3 regions of the Ornithinimicrobium jinqii genome follow, and region 3 is predicted to be linked to each of the others. Evidence: predicted binding sites of a transcription regulator. Region 3 holds the regulator's gene; each other region holds the start of a gene.
What was found. The regulator LexA, encoded in region 3, represses DNA repair genes until DNA is damaged. The targets are predictions, from matches to a motif close to TCGAACANNTGTTCGA.
Positions count from the first base shown of each region.

Region 1: the regulator LexA is predicted to act here: its motif matches at 5,033-5,048, upstream of ruvC (crossover junction endodeoxyribonuclease RuvC).
Region 2: the regulator LexA is predicted to act here: its motif matches at 4,474-4,489, upstream of recA (recombinase RecA).

Region 1 covers NZ_JBJFZS010000036.1:1,680-8,462, forward strand. The annotation lists gene secF (protein translocase subunit SecF) at 1-99, opposite strand, end outside; gene secD (protein translocase subunit SecD) at 99-2,078, opposite strand; gene yajC (preprotein translocase subunit YajC) at 2,078-2,443, opposite strand; gene ruvB (Holliday junction branch migration DNA helicase RuvB) at 2,571-3,653, opposite strand; gene ruvA (Holliday junction branch migration protein RuvA) at 3,719-4,327, opposite strand; gene ruvC (crossover junction endodeoxyribonuclease RuvC) at 4,324-4,980, opposite strand; gene ACI3ET_RS15210 (YebC/PmpR family DNA-binding transcriptional regulator) at 5,163-5,930, opposite strand; gene pdxT (pyridoxal 5'-phosphate synthase glutaminase subunit PdxT) at 5,927-6,577, opposite strand; gene pdxS (pyridoxal 5'-phosphate synthase lyase subunit PdxS) at 6,652-6,783, opposite strand, start outside.
Region 2 covers NZ_JBJFZS010000018.1:26,706-33,488, forward strand. The annotation lists gene miaB (tRNA (N6-isopentenyl adenosine(37)-C2)-methylthiotransferase MiaB) at 1-1,101, opposite strand, end outside; gene ACI3ET_RS07860 (YoaK family protein) at 1,125-1,871, opposite strand; gene ACI3ET_RS07865 (DUF5709 domain-containing protein) at 1,979-2,533, shown strand; gene ACI3ET_RS07870 (regulatory protein RecX) at 2,568-3,161, opposite strand; gene recA (recombinase RecA) at 3,161-4,201, opposite strand; gene ACI3ET_RS07880 (YwiC-like family protein) at 4,547-5,320, shown strand; gene ACI3ET_RS07885 (aspartate kinase) at 5,453-6,724, shown strand; gene ACI3ET_RS07890 (aspartate-semialdehyde dehydrogenase) at 6,721-6,783, shown strand, end outside.
Region 3 covers NZ_JBJFZS010000004.1:148,072-154,854, forward strand. The annotation lists gene ACI3ET_RS01965 (RecQ family ATP-dependent DNA helicase) at 1-380, opposite strand, end outside; gene ACI3ET_RS01970 (hypothetical protein) at 470-1,057, shown strand; gene ACI3ET_RS01975 (LysM peptidoglycan-binding domain-containing protein) at 1,068-1,460, opposite strand; gene lexA (transcriptional repressor LexA) at 1,684-2,439, shown strand; gene ACI3ET_RS01985 (PRC-barrel domain-containing protein) at 2,593-2,928, opposite strand; gene ACI3ET_RS01990 (Sir2 family NAD-dependent protein deacetylase) at 2,989-3,924, opposite strand; gene ACI3ET_RS01995 (patatin-like phospholipase family protein) at 3,982-5,316, opposite strand; gene ACI3ET_RS02000 (universal stress protein) at 5,276-6,349, opposite strand; gene ACI3ET_RS02005 (hypothetical protein) at 6,357-6,783, opposite strand, start outside.

The DNA of each region.
Region 1 (6,783 bases), on a different contig from region 3:
CAGCACGGAGATGAGGTAGAACGTCTTGCGGCGTCCGACGATGTCGAACGAACGCCTGCCCGAGTAGAGGTCGTTTCCGAACCGGCTGAAGCGGGACATCAGACGACACCGCCTTCCAGTTCCTCGCGGGTATGCCGTGTGCGTCGCGGTGCGATCACGTCGGGCTGCCGCAGCTGCCCCCGGCCCAGGTAGGCCGAGCGCTTGGCGCCCAGGCGCTCCGGCTCCATGCCGGACCACTTCTTGCCCTCGCCGAAGAACGTGGTGTTGGCGAGGATGCTGACCACCGGGTGGGTGAACATCATGACGACCAGCAGGTCGATGACGGTGATCAGCCCGAGGGTGAAGGCGAAGGCCTTCACACCCGACTCGGACAGGAAGTAGAGGACACCGGCGGCCAGCAGGTTGACGACGTCGGAGATGATGATCGTCTGGCGTGCGCGCTCCCACCCGGTGTCCACGGCGTACCGCAGCGGCCGTCCGGCGCGCACCTCGTCGCGCACCCGCTCGAAGTAGACGATGAAGCTGTCGGCCGTGACGCCGATCGCCACGATGAGGCCGGTCACGCCGGCCATCGTGAGCCGGAAGTTGGTCGCCCAGCCGAGCAGCGTCACGGCACCGTAGGCCAGCACCCCCGCCACGACGAGGGAGGCGATGGCGACGAGGCCGAGCGCGTGGTACTGCACCAGCATGAACGCGAAGACCAGCAGTAGGCCGATCGCGCCCGCGATGAGGCCGTAGCGCAGCTGCTCACCGCCCAGCGTCGGGCTGATCTGCTCGGAGGTCTGCACGTCGAAGCTCATCGGCAGCGCCCCGAACTTGAGCTGGTTGGCCAGCGTCTCGGCCTCTTCCACCGTGAAGTCGCCGGTGATCGTGGCGACACCGTTGGGGATGACGCTGTTGACGGTCGGGGCAGAGATGACCTCGCCGTCGAGGACCATCGCGAACCGGTTCTGCGGCGAGTCCTGCGGGAAACCCATGAGGCGCGAGGTGATGTCGGCAAAGGTCTGACCACCCTCGCCGTCGAAGGTCAGGACGACCTGCCACCGGCCGGTGACCGCACCCTGGGCCACCTGCTCGGCGCCGGAGGTGGCGTCGGTGAGGTTGGCCCCGGACAGCTCGACCGGACCGAGGATGTACTTCTCCGTGGCGTCGGTGTTGCACACGACGACGGGCTGGGCGGCGGGGGACGCGGCGACCCGGCTGGCGAGGGACTCGTCGGCGCAGTCAGCCTCGATGAGCTGCTGCTGCAGCTCGGGAGTGATCTGCGCCAGGTCGGAGGGGTTGCTCCCGGGGACGGGGTCCTGGGCCGGGGCCTCGGTCGGGCCGACGGTGACCTCGGCGCCGTCGGTGGCGGGAGCGTCCAGGGTGGTGGCAGCCTCGTCGACGGCGGTCGCCGACGCGGGGATGCGTTCCCCGCCCCGGTTCTCGTCGGTCTGCTCGGCCTGGTCCTCGGCCGGTGCGTCCGTGGGGGCACCCGTCGGCTCCGGAGGCGTGAGCTGCTCGACCTGCTCCTGCAGCTGCTCGGAGGGCAGGGGCAGCTGCCGCGGCACCTGCGGCTCGGCACCGGGCGGCAGCACCGGCATGGCTATGAGCACGGGGCGGAACGACATCTGCGAGGACCGGCTGAGCGCCTCGAGCTGCTCGGGTGTGGGGTTGCCGGGGATCGCGACGGCGATGTTCTGACCGAGCCGGGACACCTCCGCCTCGGAGGTGCCGGTGGCGTCCACGCGGCGGCGGATGATGTCGATCGCCTGGTCGAGCTGGTCGGTCCCGACGGCGGCCCCGTCGTCGGTGAGCGGGGCGAGGACGATCTGGCGTCCGCCGGCGAGGTCCAGTCCGAGCTGAGGGGCGAGGTTGGCGCGCGGGGTGGCCCACAGGTGGGCGGCACCGATGCCGGCGAAGAGCAGGAGGGTGAGCACCAGGAGCGTGGTCAGCGTCCGGACGGGTCCTCGCATGCGGGGGTTGCGCGTCTTGCGGGGCTTGCGCGTCCCGCTGCCGCGGGGCTGCCGCCGGGAGCTGGACTCGCCGACCCCGGGCAGGTCCTCCTCGCGGCGTGAGCCGCTCGTCGACAGGGTCATCAGGCGGTCTCCCCGCCCCGGTCCTCGTGGCCGGACCGACCGGGTCCGTTCTCCGGGCGGTCAGCCTGCGGCGGCACGGACTCCGAGGGGACGATCGCGCGGCGCACCACGCGGAGCACGACGCCGTCGGCGACCTGCAGGTGGATGACCTCGTCGGCGACGGCGGTGACGGTGCCGTAGATGCCGGAGGCGGTCATCACCTCCTGCCCCACCTGGATGGCTGCCTGGGCCCGGGTCACGGCGCGGGCCCGCCGGCGCTGCGTGAACATCAGGTAGAGCAGCACCAGGAAGGGCACCGCGAGCAGCAGGAGGGTGGTCAGGCCTCCCCCCGTCGAGGCGGGGGCGGCAGCAACCAGTGGCGTCATGAGGAAACCTTCGTCGGTAGTTCGGAGCGGGTGCAGCGGTCAGGGCGTCGGAGCCCGCGCAGGCACCCGGGGCAGTCTAGGTGAGGTGGCTGGAGCGACCAAAGAGGCGGGTATGCCGTGTCGGGGCTCAGCTGAACCGCCCCGTCGCCCCGCCGACGGGCGCGGCCGGTGCCTCCTCCAGGGGCAGCTCCTCCTGGTCGCGGCCCACCCTGCCGTTCGCGGCGTCTGCGGGGGGCGTCAGGCCGAGGTGCGCCCAGGCCGCGGGGCTGGCCGCCCGGCCGCGCGGCGTGCGGATCATGAAGCCCTCGCGCACGAGGTAGGGCTCGGCCACCGTCTCGACGGTGTCGGGCTCCTCCCCCACGGCCACCGCCAGCGTCGACAGGCCCACCGGCCCGCCGCCGAACCTCGTGCACAGGGCCTCGAGGACGGCGCGGTCGAGACGGTCCAGACCCAGCGCGTCCACGTCGAAGAGATCGAGCGCGGCGTGGGAGGCGGGCTCGTCGACGACGTGGTCGCCGTGCACCTGCGCCCAGTCGCGCACCCGCCGCAGCAGGCGGTTGGCGATGCGGGGCGTGCCGCGGGACCGGGAGGCGATCTGCTCGATCCCTGCCTGGTCCGCCTCGATGCCGAGCAGGGTGGCGTTGCGGGTCAGGATCGTCACCAGGTCCTCGGTGGCGTAGAAGTCGAGGTGGCCGGTGAACCCGAAGCGGTCACGCAGCGGGGCGGGCAGCAGGCCGGCCCGGGTGGTGGCCCCGACGACCGTGAACGGCGGCAGCTCCAGCGGGATCGCGGTGGCTCCGGGGCCCTTGCCGACGATGACGTCGACGCGGAAGTCCTCCATCGCCAGGTAGAGCATCTCCTCGGCAGGTCTGGCCATCCGGTGGATCTCGTCGAGGAAGAGCACCTCGCCCTCGACGAGCGAGGACAGGACCGCCGCGAGGTCGCCGGCGTGCTGGATGGCCGGGCCGCTCGTGATCCGGATCGGCTGCTCGAGCTCCCCGGCGATGATCATCGCGAGGGTGGTCTTGCCCAGGCCCGGAGGGCCGGAGAGCAGCACGTGGTCGGGCGGGGTGCCGCGGCGCCGGGCCGCCTCGATGACGAGTCCGAGCTGGTCGCGCACCCGGTGCTGCCCGGGGAAGTCGGCCAGCCGTCGTGGGCGCAGCGCCCCCTCGATGCGGCGCTCCTCGTCCGTGCCGCCGGGGTCCACCATCCGGCCGACACCCGGGTCCTGGCCCACGCCGAAGTCGACCTCGCGCGAGCCGTCGTCGGGAAGGCTCACCGGCCCAGCTCCCGCAGGGCGGCCCGCAGGATGCCCGACACGTCGCGCGGCGCGTCCGGGGAGGACGTGACGGTGCTCACCGCGTCGGTCGACTGCTTGACGGACCACCCCAGGCCTTCCAGGGCCGCCCGCACCTGCGCGGCGTCGGCCTCCCCAGCGGCCTCGGGCGTGGGCCGGGTCCCCAGGTCGGCGGAGTCGACGCCGAGGGCCAGGATCCGGTCCTTGAGCTCGAGCACCAGCCGCTCGGCGGACTTGCGGCCGATGCCGGGCACCTTGGTCAGGGCCACCAGGTCGCCCTGGGCGATCGCGCGACGGACGGCGTCGGGGGCGTGCACCGACAGCATCGCCAGCGCCAGCCGGGGACCGACCCCGGACACGGTCTGCACCTGCTCGAAGAGCGCCTTGGCGTCCTGGCCGGGGAAGCCGTAGAGGGTCAGCGACTCCTCGCGCACGACCATGCTGGTCTCGAGGGTGACCTCGGTCCCGGTCCGGCAGTCGGCGGCTGTGGCCGGGGTGGTGTGGACGAGCAGCCCCACACCCCCGACCTCGACGACGACGTTGTCGAGGCCGACGTGGCGGACCTGGCCGCGCACGGATGCGATCACGGTGCGATCCTCCTGGTGCTGATGGACGGGCGGGCCCCGGCGCGCGCCGCGGCGGACCGGACGGCGGTGCGGTGCTGGGCGTGCAGGGCGGCCAGCCGGTTGGGCGGGGCGGCCTGGGCAGCCCGCTCCGCCTCCTGGATGCGGTTGCCTCCCGAGCCGCCCGGGGCCAGCCGCGCGTCTGCGGCGCTGCGCCACAGGTGGCAGATGGCCAGAGCCAGCGCGTCGGCCGCGTCGGCCGGCCGGGGAGCCTCCTCGAGCGTGAGGATCCGGGTGACCATGTGGGTGACCTGCGCCTTGTCGGCGCGGCCGTTGCCGGTCACCGCGGCCTTGATCTCCGAGGGTGTGTGCATGCCCAGGGGCAGCCCCAGCCGGGCGGCCGCCAGCATCGGGATCGCCGAGGCCTGCGCCGTGCCCATGATCCCCTTGATGTTCGCCTTGGCGAAGACCCGCTCGACCGCGATGGCCTCGGGCTGCCAGTCGGCGATCCACTGGTCGATCTCGGTCTGCACCGACAGCAGCCGCTCGTGCGGCTCGTCGGTCACCGGGGTGCGGATGACCCCCACCGCCACCATCCGCAGGGCGCGACCGGGCAGCCCCTCCACCACACCCAGCCCGCAGCGGGTCAGACCGGGGTCGACGCCGAGCACGCGCATGGGCCGGCCTCCTGGTGGGTGTGCCGTGCCCCCGGGTGGGGTGGGCACGAGAGTGGACAGGTGTTCGTACCCAACCCTACCCACGGGTGACGACGTGGGAGAGGCGCGACACGCCATACCCCGGCGGCGTCGGTCCGGGCGCCCGGGCCGACCGGTCCGTCCGCGCCGGGAGCCGACGACGGTCAGTCGGCCTCGAGCTCGGCCAGGACCTCGTCGGAGATGTCGGCGTTGCTGTAGACGTTCTGGACGTCGTCGCAGTCCTCGAGGGCGTCGATGACCCTCAGAACCTTGCGCGCACCATCGGCGTCCAGCGCGACCTCCATGCTCGGCACGAAGGTCACCTCCGCAGAGTCGTAGTCGAGCCCGGCCTCCTGCAGCGCGGTGCGCACGGCCACGACGTCGGTCGCCTCGCTGAGGATCTCGAAGGCCTCGTCGAGGTCGCTGACCTCCTCGGCTCCCGCGTCCAGCACGATCTCGAGCAGGTCGTCCTCGCTCGTGGGGCCGGACTCCTGGACCTTGGGCACGAGGACCTGGCCCTTGCGGTTGAACAGGTAGGCCACCGAGCCGCTGTCGGCCATCGAGCCGCCGTTGCGGGACAGCGCGGTGCGGACCTCCATGACGGCGCGGTTCTTGTTGTCGGTCAGGCACTCGATGTAGAGGGCGACACCGCCGGGGGCGTAGCCCTCGTAGGTCAGCGCCTCGTAGCTCGCGCCACCGGCCTCCGCGCCGGAACCGCGCTTGACGGCGCGGTCGATGTTGTCGTTGGGCACCGAGGTCTTCTTGGCCTTCTGGATGGCGTCGAAGAGCGTCGGGTTGCCCGCGAGGTCGCCGCCGCCGGTACGGGCAGCGACCTCGATGTTCTTGATCAACTTGGCGAAGAGCTTGCCCCGCTTGGCGTCGATGACAGCCTTCTTGTGCTTCGTCGTCGCCCACTTGGAGTGGCCACTCATGCTGTCCTGCTTCCCTCGTCGGCTGGATCGGCCACCGATGTTACCCGCTGGGCGGGCGCGCCCCGCGCCTCCCGGCACATCCGCACGAACAGCTCGTGCACGCGGTGGTCGTCGGTGACCTCCGGGTGGAAGGAGGTGGCCAGCAGGTGCCCCTGCCGGACCGCGACGACCGCGTCGTCGACCCGGGCGAGCACCTCGACGCCGGCCCCGGCACGCTCGACGCGCGGGGCACGGATGAAGACGGTGCGGAACGGGCGGTCCGGGTCGGCGATCCCCTCGATGCGCAGGTCGACCTCGAAGGAGTCGACCTGGCGGCCGAAGGCGTTGCGCCTCACCGTCATGTCGATCCCGCCGAACGTCTGCTGGTCGCGGTGCCCGTCGAGGATCTCGTCGGCCAGCTGGATCATCCCGGCGCACGAGCCGTAGACCGGCAGTCCGTCGGCGATGAGGTCACGGATCGGCTCGTGCAGGTCGAAGAGGCGGCAGAGCCGGTCGATCGTCGTGGACTCCCCGCCCGGGATCACCAGGCCGTCCAGGTGGTCCAGCTCCTCGGGGCGGCGCACCGGCCGCACCCGGGCGCCGGAGAGCTCGAGCGCCCGCGCGTGCTCGAGCACGTCCCCCTGCACCGCCAGCACCCCGACGGTCAGCGGGACCCCCTCCGTGTCCGACCCTCCCGCGGCGGCGGCGCCGGTGGACTGCCCGGCGCCGCGCTCCGCGGCGGTCACCAGCCGCGCTCGGCGAGCCGGTGCGGCTGGGGGATGTCGTCGACGTTGATCCCGACCATGGCCTCACCGAGGCCGCGGGAGACCTGGGCGATGGTGTCGGGGTCGTCGTGGAAGGTCGTGGCCTTGAC
Region 2 (6,783 bases), on a different contig from region 3:
GAAGCGCTCCTGGACGACCTCCTTGGGGACCTGGTCCTCCATGGTCGCCGCGGGGGTGCCGGGCCGGACGGAGTACTGGAAGGTGAACGCGCTGGAGAACCGGGAGGCGCGTACGACGTCCAGGGTGGCCCGGAAGTCCTCCTCCGTCTCGCCAGGGAAGCCGACGATGATGTCGGTGGTGATCGCCGCGTCCGGGATCTGCTCACGGACCCGGTCGATGATCCCCAGGAAGCGCTCGCTGCGGTAGGACCGTCGCATCGCGCGCAGCACCCGGTCGGACCCCGACTGCAGGGGCATGTGCAGGCTGGGCATCACGTTGGCCGTCTCCGCCATCGCCGCGACGACGTCGTCGGTGAAGGCGGCGGGGTGCGGGCTGGTGAAGCGCACGCGCTCCAGCCCCGCGACCTCGCCGCACGCGCGGAGCAGCTTGCCGAACGCGAGCCGATCGCCGAACTCCACGCCGTAGGTGTTGACGTTCTGCCCCAGCAGGGTGATCTCGACGACCCCCTGGGCGACGAGCGCCTCGATCTCGGCGAGGATCTCACCGGGGCGGCGGTCCTTCTCCGTGCCCCGCAGCGCGGGCACGATGCAGAACGTGCACGTGTTGTTGCAGCCGACGGAGATGGACACCCAGGCGGCGTAGGCCGAGTCGCGCCGGGTGGGGAGGGTGGAGGGGAAGACCTCGAGCGACTCGAGGATCTCGACCTCGGCCGCCCTGTTGTGGCGGGCCCGGTCCAGCAGCGCGGGCAGCGAGCCGACGTTGTGGGTGCCGAAGACGACGTCGACCCAGGGGGCGCGCTCGACGATCGTGGCGCGGTCCTTCTGCGCGAGGCACCCGCCGACCGCGATCTGCAGGTCGGGGTTGGCGAGCTTGGCGGGCCGCAGCTGACCCAGGTTGCCGTAGAGCTTGTTCGCGGCGTTCTCCCGCACGGCGCAGGTGTTGAACACCACCACGTCGGCGACGTCAGCGCGCTGCGCCGCGGGCACGCTGGCCAGGTCGACGTAGCCGGCCGTCTCCAGGAGGCCGGCGAGCCGCTCGGAGTCGTGCACGTTCATCTGGCAGCCGTGGGTGCGGACGTCGTAGGTCTTGGTGGTGTTCATCGCACCCACCAGGGTAACCGCGCTCAGGCAGTCTCCCGCGCGGCGCGGCGGGCCAGCACCAGCGGAGGCAGCGCCATCGCGAACAGCAGGGCCGCCGGCACCAGGACGACGACGAAGCCCGCGAGCAGGTATCCGGCGGCTCCCATCAGCCCCCCGACGAAGAAGAGGGCCACCAGGGCCGACAGCATCCACAGCTTGCCGAGGTCTGCCTGCACCGGGACGGCGACGTCCGGGGCCAGCCGGTTGCGGTAGAGGCCCTTGCCGAGCTCTATGCCGATGTCGGTCACCATGCCGGTGACGTGGGTGGTGCGGATCGTCGCGTCGGAGACCTTGGTGATCAGCGCGTTCTGCAGGCCCATGATGAAGCCGAGGGTCGCGACCAGCGGCCACACCCGGGCGCCCCAGGTGACCTGGTCGGCGATACCGCCGACCAGCAGCACGAGCACCGCCTCGGTCAGCAGGACCAGGGCGAAGCGCTGGTCGTGGTGGTGGGGCCTGCGGCGGGCCCAGTTGAACTGGACCGCGCACGTCATGGCGCCGAGGAGGAAGAAGGCGAGGGCGACCACGCCGAGCCAGACGATCCGCCACCCGCCGAGGACCAGGTGGTCGGCGACGCTGGCGGTGATGCCCGTCATGTGCGAGGTGTAGAAGCCGACGGCGACGAACCCGACGGAGTTGAGGACGCCCGCGACCCAGGCGAGGTGGTAGGCCAGGTGCCGGTTGAGCGTGGGGGTGCGGCGCGACGCCGCGAGGACCCACACCTGCCACATCACGAGACCACTGTCACAGGGGCGGGAGTGGTGACCTTCACGGCCACCCACTGTAGTGCGGACGTAGGATGAGACCACGAGAACAGCCCGTCCGCGAAGGAGCGACGATGATTGCCAACGACCGCGAGAGCATCGGCGACGAGATGGGCATCTTCAGCGTGGACGACGAGGATCAGCTGTCTGCCGAGGACACGCTGATGGGCGACGGTGACCCGCTCGACCGTGGGTACGCCCCGCCGGACCGGCTGCAGGGGTCGGTCGCCTTCGGCATCACGGCCGAGGAGCAGCTGCGCGAGGAGACCATCGACCAGCGGGTCCGCCAGGAGGTGGCCGACCCCTACTCCGCGTACGGCGCCCCCGACAACGAGTCGGGCATGGACGAGAAGGACGACGGCATGGTGGGGGGCGACGACCCCGACGCGATCCGCGCCGACCTGGACCACTACGGTGGCGACGACCGTCGCGTGGGTCGTCTGATCGGTCCCGACGAGGGGCGCTACCAGGACCGCGAGGCACGGATGGTCGCCCGCGAGGGGCGCGCGACCAGCTGGGACTCTCCGGAGGAGTCGGCGATGCACTTCGTGGACGACGACGCCGACGAGACCCTGACCGAGGTGGAGTGGGACCCCTCGGACGCGCCGGCTCCCGACGAGGACGAGTGACTGCTTCACGGCAGTGACGGTTCCTCCGCGTGGGTCAGTCCCGCGCGTGCTCGGGAAGGTCGTCCAGCGCCTCGCGGATCACCTGGAACGACACGCCGGACCCGTAGCCCTTCCTGGCGAGGAAGCCTGCCAGGCGCCGGGTCTGGACGTCCCGGTCCAGGCCGCGCATCGTCCGCAGTCGACGGACGACCAGGGCGCGGGCCTGGTCCTTCTCCCGCTCCGGGTCGATCTCCTCGAGGGCGGCATCGACGACCTCGTCCGCCACCCCCCTGTCGCGCAGCTCACGACGCAGCGCCACGGCCGCGAGGCCCTTGGTCTCCTGACGGGAGCGGACGAACATCTCGGCGAAGGCCTCGTCGTCGACGAGGCCGACCTCCCCCATCCGGTCGAGCACGCTGGCAGCCACCTCGGGGGCGCACCCACGGTCGCGCAGCTTGTCCTCGAGCTGCCGACGCGTGCGCGGACCCATCGCGAGCTGCCGCAGCACGATCCGACGAGCGACGGACGCAGGGTCAGCACTGCTCTCTGCGGTCCCCGGCCCCGCTGACCGCGGCGCGGCCGCGCTGGCGGCGGACTCCGCCTCCGCCAGCACCTGCCGTGCCGCAGACAGCCGGTCTGCCTCGGCCATCAGAAGTCGACCGAGACCTCACCGGTGACGGGGTCGACCCCGTCCGGAAGGTCGTCCGCGCCGGGCAGGACAGCCCCGGCGACCGGCACACCGATCCCGAGCTTGGCCTTGATGTTGCGGTCGATGGTGTCGGCGATGTCGGGGTTGTCCTTGAGGAACTGACGGGCGTTCTCCTTGCCCTGCCCCATCTGCTCACCCTCGTAGGTGTACCAGGCACCGGCCTTGCGCACGAAGCCGTGGTCCACCCCCATGTCGATCAGACCGCCCTCCCGGGAGATGCCCTGCCCGTAGAGGATGTCGAACTCTGCCTGCTTGAAGGGGGGCGCCACCTTGTTCTTGACGACCTTGGCGCGGGTCCGGTTGCCGACCGCGTCCGTGCCGTCCTTCAGGGTCTCGATCCGGCGGACGTCGATGCGCACCGAGGCGTAGAACTTCAGCGCCTTGCCACCGGTCGTCGTCTCCGGCGAGCCGAACATCACGCCGATCTTCTCGCGGAGCTGGTTGATGAAGATCGCGGTGGTGCCGGTGTTGCTCAGGGCACCGGTGATCTTGCGCAGCGCCTGGGACATCAGCCGGGCCTGCAGGCCGACGTGGCTGTCCCCCATCTCCCCCTCGATCTCGGCCCGGGGCACCAGGGCGGCGACCGAGTCGATGACGATGATGTCCAGGGCCCCCGAGCGGATCAGCATGTCCGCGATCTCCAGCGCCTGCTCACCGGTGTCCGGCTGGCTCACGAGCAGGGCGTCGGTGTCGACGCCGAGCGCCTTGGCGTAGTCAGGGTCGAGGGCGTGCTCGGCGTCGATGAAGGCGGCGATGCCGCCGGCCTTCTGCGCGCTCGCGACCGCGTGCAGCGCCACGGTGGTCTTTCCGCTGGACTCCGGGCCGTAGATCTCCACCACCCGGCCCCGCGGCAGCCCACCGACCCCGAGGGCGACGTCCAGGGCGATCGACCCGGTGGGGATGACCTTGATCGGGGGGCGGGTCTCGTCACCCAGCCGCATGACCGAGCCCTTGCCGTGCTGCTTCTCGATCTGCGCCATCACAGAGTCGAGCGCCCGCTGCCTGTCGCTGCCGGCTACCGCGGCTGCACCGTTGCGTGCGCCGCCAGGTGCGATCTTCGTGGCCATGTCATGCTCCTTCGTCCTCGTGGTGGGCGCGCCTACCTTCGACCGACCTCCGGCCGCCGCCTCCTCGTGGAGGCCCTGGTCCGGGTCTGAGTCAGACGCTAGGCGCCCCCACCGACAGACCCGGCCGTCCACGACATACCTGTGGACGTCGGGTGCCTGCGGCGGCACCGTGTGGACAACGGTAATCGAAAGTTTGTACGACACAAGCATCCCCGACCCGGCGTGTCGCGGCACCCTGGCGCGGCCTAGCCTGAAGGGGTGAGCACGACCGCGCCCCCGGTCCAGCGACGTCCTGCGCGTCGTCGTCGTTCGCCCGGCTGGGTGCCCCACCAGCACGGCGCCTGGGCGATGCTCGCCACTCCCCTGCTGGTCGGCGCGCTCGCCTCGGGCCCCCGACCCGCGCACCTGCTCCTCGCGGCCTTCTGGTTCGCCGGCTACCTCGCGTTCTTCGCGACGGGGCTGTGGCTGAAGGCGCGGCGCAGGAGCCGCTACCTGGCGCCCGTTCGTGCCTACCTGCTGCTCGCGGCAGGGCTGGGGCTCGCGCTGCTCACCGTCTCACCGGGCCTGCTGCGCTGGACCCCGCTGTTCATCCTGCCGCTGGGGGTCGGCCTGGTCGCCTCGGCGACCCGCCACGAACGGGCCCTGGTCAGCGGGCTGGCCACCAGTGCCGGGTCCAGCCTCATGACCCTGGTCGCCTACGACCTGGGGGGCACCCAGGACCGGACGCGCGCCTGGCTGCTGACCGCCGTGCTCGCCTGCTACTTCGTCGGCACCGTGTTCTACGTCAAGAGCGCGATCCGCGAGCGAGACAACACCTCCTTCCTCGTCGTCTCGGTGACCTACCACCTCCTCGTCGCCGCGCTGGCTCTCCTCCTCCCCGCACCAGCAGGGCCGGTCCTCGCGACGACCGGGTTCGCGCTCGCGGCCCGTGCGGCCCTGCTCCCCCGGCTCGGCTGGAGCCCGGCCCGCCTGGGCGTCGGAGAGATCGGCTGGACGCTCGTGGTGGCGAGCGCGGCTCTGCTGCTGGTCTGAGCGGACCGAAGAACGCTTCCCCTGCGTCAAGGCAGGGCGTGCGGGAGCACTACACTGGTGCGACCCCGGGACGCCCGACGCCGCCGTCAGCGCACCACCCCACGCCCCCAGGAACCCTCCCCAGGAAGTCCCATGGCTCTGCTCGTGATGAAGTTCGGCGGATCGTCCGTCTCCGACGCCGAGGCGATGCGCCGCGTCGCCGGCCGCGTCGTCTCCTCCCACCAGGCCGGCAACCAGGTCGCCGTCGTGGTCTCCGCGATGGGCGACACGACGGACGAGCTGCTCGACCTCGCCGCCCAGGTCTCACCCGGCGTCCCGCCGCAGCGGGAGATGGACATGCTGCTCTCGGCCGGCGAGCGGATCTCCATGGCTCTCCTCGCGATGGCCATCGAGAAGCTCGGGGTCCCGGCCAAGAGCTTCACCGGGGCCCAGGCCGGCATGCGCACCGACACCGCCCACGGGCGCGCCCGGCTCCTCGACGTCCAGCCCGCCCGCGTCCGGCTCGCCCTCGACGAGGGCCGTGTGGCGATCGTCGCCGGTTTCCAGGGCATCAGCACCGACGACGACATCACGACGCTGGGCCGCGGTGGCTCGGACACCACCGCCGTCGCCCTCGCTGCCGCCCTCGACGCGGACGTCTGCGAGATCTACACCGACGTCGACGGCCTCTACACCGCCGACCCCCGCATCGTGCCCAGCGCCCGACCCGTCACCCGCCTCACCATCGAGGAGACCCTCGAGATGGCGGCGCACGGCGCCAAGATCCTGCACCTGCGCGCGGTGGAGTACGCGCGCCGGTTCCACGTGCCGCTCCACGTCCGCAGCAGCTTCTCCGACAAGGAGGGCACGTGGATCCTGGTCGGCCGACCCCTCACGGAGGACACCATGGAAGAACCCATCATCTCCGGCATCGCCCACGACAGGTCGTTGGGCAAGGTCACCGCCGTCGGCATCCCGGACCGTCCGGGGGCTGCCGCCGCGGTGGTCGGTGCCGTGTCGCGGGCGGGCGTGTCGGTCGACATGATCGTCCAGAACGTCTCGACGTCCGACGCCGCCACGTCGGACATCTCGTTCACCATCCCGGAGACGGACGGGCAGACCACGGTGGCCGCCGTGCGGGGGCTGCAGGCCGAGATGGGGTTCAGCGACGTGCTCTACACCAGCCATGTCGGCAAGCTCTCCCTCGTCGGTGCCGGGATGCGGTCCAACCCCTCGGTCGCTGCGCGCCTCTTCTCCGCACTCGCCGAGGCCGGCGTCAACATCGAGATGATCAGCACCTCCGAGATCCGGATCTCCGTGATCTGCGACCAGGCCGACCTCGAGGCCGGCGTGCGTGCGGTGCACACGGCGTTCGACCTGGACGCCGAGGCCGAGGCCGTGGTCTACGGCGGGACGGGCCGGTGAGCAGGAAGCCGCAGCACAGGACGCACCTGCACGTCGCCCTGGTCGGCGCGACGGGGCAG
Region 3 (6,783 bases):
TCGTCCCACTCGGTGGCGTTGGCGGAGTTCATGGTCACGGCCCGCACCCCTGCCCTCGCCGCCGCCGCGATCTGGTCGCGCATCAGGGCGAGCAGCGGCGAGACGATGATGGTCGGGCCAGCACCCTGCGCCCGTCGCAGGGCCGTCGCGACGAAGTAGACCGCCGACTTGCCCCATCCCGTCCGCTGCACCACCAGCACCCGTGCCCGGTCCTCGACGAGCTCGAGCACCGCCTCGAGCTGGCCGTCGCGGAACTCGGCGTCCTCGCGCCCGACCAGCCGTCGGAGAGCGCCGAGGGCGACCTCCGCGCTGCCCCCCGGAAGTGCCGTGGCCGCACCGGTGGCACGGTCGGTGGTCGGCGGCTCGGTGCTCAATGTCATCCCCCGACGGTAGCCGCCCGCACCCACAGCCCCTGCCGCCGTCCGCAGGACAGTTGGGTCCCCCCTCCCCGGTGTGGTCCGATAGCACCATGACTGATCCCACCGGCCTGCCGTTCCAGGACGACCCCGACCGCAGCGACGGGGAGTCGATCTACGAGGGCAGGCGTCCCGGGACCGAGGCTCGGGCCCAGCCCGAGGACGACGGCACGACAGCGGTCGAGGGGACGACCGGGACCGGACCCGCCACGGACATCTCGGACCTCCTCCCCCCGTCGGAGACCGAGACCGACCTGCTCGCCGCGCGGGTCGAGGGCCCGGACGACCGCGCCGGCATGACCGCGCTGTGGCGGGCGACGATGGGCCTGGAGCACTGGTGGTTCGTCGCGGTGGGCGACGAGGGGATGGAGTCGCCGGCGGCCGCGTCGATCGACGACCAGATGATGCTGCTGACCTTCACCAACGCCGAGCGGGCCCGCCACTTCGCGGTCCAGCACGGCATGATCGGTGCCGCCGAGGACCTGCGCGCCATCGCCCTGCCCCCGGACGAGGTCGTGCGCTCGGCCGACGACTACCGCACGGCCGACATCGCGGGGCTGATGTTCGACCCGCACCTGTCCGGCTACTTCATGCCCACCGACCAGCTGGCCGTGGTCTGGGAGGCCGTGCACGCCGGGTGACCCGTCTGCGTCAGCGGCCCGGGATCACGAGCTCCTGACCGACGGCGATGTCGGTCGTGCTCAGCTTGTTGGCTCGCTGGATGTCGGTGACGGCCTGGCTGAGCGGCATCTCGGGAAGGTGCTCGGTCGCCAGCTGCGTGAGCGTCATGCCCGGCTCGACCACGACCGCCGAGCTTGCGCCCGCCGGTCCCAGCGCGCTGAGCAGGGAGGCGAACGCCAGGACGAGCACGAGCGCGACCGTGCCGGTCAACGCCAGGCGTCCGCGCCGCGTGATGTGCAGGGGCACCGGCTGCGCACGGCGCTCGTCGGCGACGACGAGGCGGAGGTGGTCACGACGACCGACGACCGTGCCCGCGGCCCCGGCTCCGACGGCGAGGGGGGAGAAAACGGTGGCTGTGCTCATGGTGGTCCTCCTCAGGGTCCGTGTACGCATGTGCGATAGCACGTCTGTCCTATTGATAGCACGGACGTACGATTTTGTCGACACGCCGGTCGAACAGATGTTTGCTTGACGGCTGCTCGGCTCGTAGGCTGTGTGCATGTCAGGTACTGAAACACCGACCACTGACAGACCCTCTGACCTGGCCTGACGGCCAGGACCTGGCAGGCAGAGAGACGGGGACGAGATGGCCACGATCCACGAGATGCCCGACCGCGACGGCGGGGCTGAGCTCACCAACCGGCAGCGGCGCGTGCTCGACGTGATCCGCGACTCGGTGGACGCGCGGGGCTACCCACCGAGCCTGCGCGAGATCGGTGACGCGGTGGGGCTCACCTCACCGAGCTCGGTCGCGCACCAGCTGAAGATGCTCGAGCGCAAGGGCTACCTGCGCCGCGACCCCCACCGGCCACGCGCCATCGAGGTCGTCGTCCCGGGCGAGGAGGGCCAGGGCTACCGCCGGTCCACGAGCTCCCCGGCCGCCAGCGACCGCGCACCCACCTCCGCCGACGGCCGTCCAGCCACGGGCGACGTCTACGACGAGACCGGCATCGGCGACTCTCGCCCCCAGGCCACGTATGTGCCCGTCGTCGGCCGCATCGCCGCCGGCGGTCCGATCCTGGCCGAGGAGGCGATCGAGGACGTCTTCCCGCTCCCCCGCCAGATCGTCGGCGACGGCGAGCTCTTCCTGCTCAAGGTCGTCGGCGACTCGATGATCGACGCGGCGATCTGCGACGGCGACTGGGTGGTCGTGCGCCGCCAGCCGACCGCGGTCAACGGCGACATCGTCGCCGCCATGCTGGACAACGAAGCGACCGTCAAGACCTACAAGAAGCGCGACAGCAAGGTCTGGCTCATGCCGCACAACCCGGCCTACGAGCCGATCGACGGCGACCACGCCGTCGTCCTGGGCAAGGTCACCGCGGTCCTGCGCCGCGTCTGACCCTCACGGGGACCCCCGACGCCCGCTCCGGCTGCCACCGGACGGAGCCGCTCCCCCGACCCCACAGCGCCGTCCCACCTCGACCGGGGCGGCGCTGTGCTGCGCCCGCCCGCACACGCTCCTCCCCGCTGCGACACGCCATACCCCTGTTCCTCACGCGGACGGCATGGGCCCCTCGTCGACCGCGTAGTAGGCGTCGAGGTCCTGCTCGTCGGCCTCCGACAGGTGGCCGTCCACCTCGATGTCGGGCGCGCCCTTGATCTTCGCCATGCTGTAGGCGCAGCGGATCTGCCCGTCCAGCACCTCCGCCGTGGTGAGCGGCACGAACACCCGCCGCCCCCCGAACCACCCGGTGCGCACCGTGATCCACGCCGGCTCCCCGGTCGCGTTGTCCAGGTAGATCTGGCCCATCGCCCCGACCTTCTCGCCGTCCTGGTCGACGACCTCCGCGTCGTACAGCATGTTGAGCTGCTCGTGCGAGATGACCACGTCCGCCTCCTGGTTGCTCCTGTGCACGCCGTCGGCACGGCCTCGGTGCAGCAGATCACATCATCCGCCCCCTGCCAAGACCCTCCCCCCGTCCAGGTCGCTCACCAGCCGCGGGAGCACGTCGGTGAGCAGGCTGTCGACGTGCACGGTGGTCTCCGCCTGCCCCCGGGTCTCGCCGCGGGTGACCACCGCCACGGGGATCCCCAGCCGTGCCGCCCTCCGCACGAAGCGGTAGCCGCTCATCACCCGCAGCGAGGAGCCCAGGACCAGCAGGCACGCCGCCTCCTCGACCATCGCGTAGGCACGCTCCACCACGTCCTTGGCCACCGAACCACCGAAGAAGACCACGTCCGGCTTCAGCACGTCCCCGTTGCAGACCAGGCACTGCGGCGACCTGAACCTCTCCACGGCGGCGTCCGGGAGCACGACGTCGCCGTCCGGCCGCACCTGCACCCCGTCGTCGAGGCCCCGCGCGAAGCCAGGGTTGGCGTGGTCGAGCCAGTCGTGCACCTGCTCGCGCGCGTAGGGCTCCCCGCAGTCCAGGCACAGCACCCGCGCCAGGTTGCCGTGCAGCTCCAGCACCTCCCGCGCCCCCGCCCGCTGGTGCAGCCCGTCGACGTTCTGGGTGATCAGCCCGTCGACCAGGCCCGCGCGCTGCAGGTCGGCGACCGCCCCGTGGGCCGGGTTCGGCTGCGCCGCGGCGAAGCGCCGCCACCCGCTGTAGGCCCGTGCCCAGTAGCGCCTCCTCGCCTCGGCCGACCCCACGAACTCGGCGTGCTGCATCGGCTGGACGCGCCGCAGGCCGTCCGGCCCGCGATAGTCCGGGATCCCCGACGCCGTCGACATCCCCGCCCCCGTGAGCACCACCAGACCTCCGTCGCCGACGAGGTCGCGCAGCACGGCATACCGGTGCTCGTCGACGCCCGTCCCGGGGGGCAGGGTCAGCGCGGTGTCGACGGGCCCGCGGGCGGGCGGGGGTGCGGGGTGGACGTCCATGGTCGGACGGACATCGTCTCACCCGGGTGTGCCGGCGGACACCCGGGAGGTATGCCGTCAGCGTCGCCCGAGGGGGGTGATCCGCGCCGACCCGGCCAGCTCGTGGGCGGCCCGGCCCTCCGTCGCCACCTGCGGGTGCGGCGGCTCGAGCGGTGCGTCCACGGCGACGACACCGGGGCTGTGGCGCGCGAGCGAGGCGTCGGAGACGACGTACCCGTGGCGCTCCAGGACCATCTGCTCGCCGGCGGTGAAGGCGTCCAGGTCCGTGCGCACGCGGTTGATGTCCGCGACCAGCGCGGCAGGGTATCCGGCGGCGAGGTCACGGGCAGGCCCGTGCCCCGGCACGGTGGAGACGGTGTTGGGCGTCTCCAGCGACCACGTCGCACCCTGCAGGATCCCGGCGGACAGGCTCGCCCGCAGCCACCTCAGCCGGGTGGTCTGACCGCCGCTGGAGGCGACGGAGAGCAGGTGCCACAGCCGCCCGAACGTCGTGCCGGCGTCCCGCCCACGGAAGACCGCGCCGCCGTCGCTGACCAGCACTGTCGCATGGTCGGACCAGACCAGCTCCAGCCCGAGGTTGTCGTAGACGCCGCCGTCGGCCAGCTGGATCCTGCGCAGGATCGACTCGCGCAGCTCCGGCGGCTCGTCGAGGTCAGGCACGCCACCGACCAGGCCCAGGCTCGTGCCGTCGAGCTGCAGCGGCGCGAAGAACGGCGGGTAGGCGCACGAGGCCGCGACCGCGTCGACGATCCGCAGCCCCGGCGGCGGTGCGGCATACCCGAGACGATGGTCCCCGACCCGCCCGCGCGGGCCGATCGACCGGGCGTCGGCGAAGACCCAGGAGACGCCGTAGCCGATCTCGGTCGCCCCGGTGAGGACGACGGGACCACCGCGGTCGTGCTCGCGCAGGTCGGTGCCCCACCAGGGGACGGCGCGTTCGAGCTGGTCGGCAAGCACCTGGACGCTGGCGTCGGGCCGTCCCCACCCGCCCGGGAGGAGGCGCGAGAGCATCGCCGGGGTCCGCATGTTGCGGCCGGTGAGCCGGCGCAGCGGCTCCGCGACCAGCTCGTCCAGACCCCCCACGCGGCCCGGGGCACCGTGCGGGTCGGGCCACTCGAGGTCGGGGTGGGCCAGCAGGTTGGCGACGATCGCGCCGCCGGAGACCGCGCTGATCGTGCGCAGCCGGCCCAGCACCCCGAGCTCGTCGAGCCTCAGGACGGCGCCGAGGTGGAAGTGCGCCGCCCGGAAACCGCCGCCCGAGAGGCACAGTGCCGTGCCGTGCCGCTCGCCGCGGGCGGACGGTCCGTGGTGGGCCGTGGCGCGCGCCGCCTCGAGCTGGGCGGCGGCGAGGTCAGGACCGGCGGCGTGACCAGGACCGTGGAGGTGCAGCACGCTCCCAGTGCAGCGAGGCCGGGTGTCCGCACGGTGAACGACGCGCGGCACACCCGGCGACGCTCAGGTGACGGGACGGGGTCGCCGGGCCGGCACGGGGGCTGCTCCTTCCTGGCCGACCGCGCGGGACGACGAGCAGCTCCGCGTCCTGGGCGTGGTCCAGGAGGGCGGCCACCGGGTGGCGGTCGGTCGCCACGGCGACGACGTCGACCTCCGGGTATGCCGTGCGCCAGGGGGCGAGCACCGTGTCCAGGTCGCGCTCGGCGGCGGCGGCGGCCTCGGCCCACACCTTGGCGATCGAGACGCCTTCGTCGGCCCGGTCGGCCGGTGCCGACCACACCGAGACCGCGACCACACCACGGCCGTCGCGCTGCGCCCGGGCCAGCGCCGCACCGAGTGCCCGCTGACGTCCGTGACGCCGGGGGTCCTCGGTCGCGGGTGGGGTGACCGTGATGGTCGCCGTGGACGTGGCCGTCGGGGTCTCTCCTCGCGCCGGCACCGCTGCCTGGGGTTCGACACCGAAGCTGGTGTCCGGCCCCGGGGGCGAGGCGTCGACGACGACCGGTGCCTGGGCCGGGACCTCAGCAGGGTCCCAGCCGGTCGGCACCAGCACCACCGCGGGACCGTCCGGGTCGTGCACCAGGCGACGTGCGGTCGAGCCCAGCGCCATCCGGGCGAACCCGCCCGCACCGCGCCGACCCACGACCACCAGGCCTTCCTCGGCACCGGGGGTGGCGCCTGAGCTCTCGCGGGCCACCTGGACCAGCGCGGTCACCGCCCCGGACCCGACCGAGATCACCCGCATCCGGGGCTTCAGGTCGGGGTCGACCCGGGCCACCTGAGCGGCAGCCCGCTCGACGGTCGCCCGACCTGCACCTGCTCCTGCTCCTGCTCCTGCGGCTTCGTGCACCAGCACCAGTGGGGCGTCGGACGACGACGCCTCCACGGCCGCCCAGGCGACCGCGGAGGCGTTGCGTCCTGACCCGTCCACGCCCACCAGCACCGGCCGCACGGCCCGCACCGTGGCGTTCATCACCGGGTCAGTGCAGGTAGGACGGAGCGGTACGGGCCCACCAGTTACCGAGTCCAAGGTAGGACCAGGACGCGGGGATCGTGGCGATGACGAGCATGACGATCGCACCGGTCAGGTGGTCGTCCAGGAACGGGTTCGTCACGGTCGGGAGGGAGGCGAGGTACATGAAGAGGTACATCAGCACGCCAGCCAGCGCACCCAGCCGGGCACCCGCGCCCAGGACCAGCGTCACACCGATGCCCAGCAGGCCGGCCATGAACAGCCAGTCCCAGATCACCTGGCCAGACATGCTGTTGAAGACGCTTGCGAACGGACCCTCGACACCACCCAGGTAACCCGCCGTGGGCGAGCCGCCGTTGACCCAGGCACGCTCGCTCGGGGTCGCGTAGCCCAGCCCGAACAGCTTGTCCACGAACGCCCACAGGAAGTAGAAC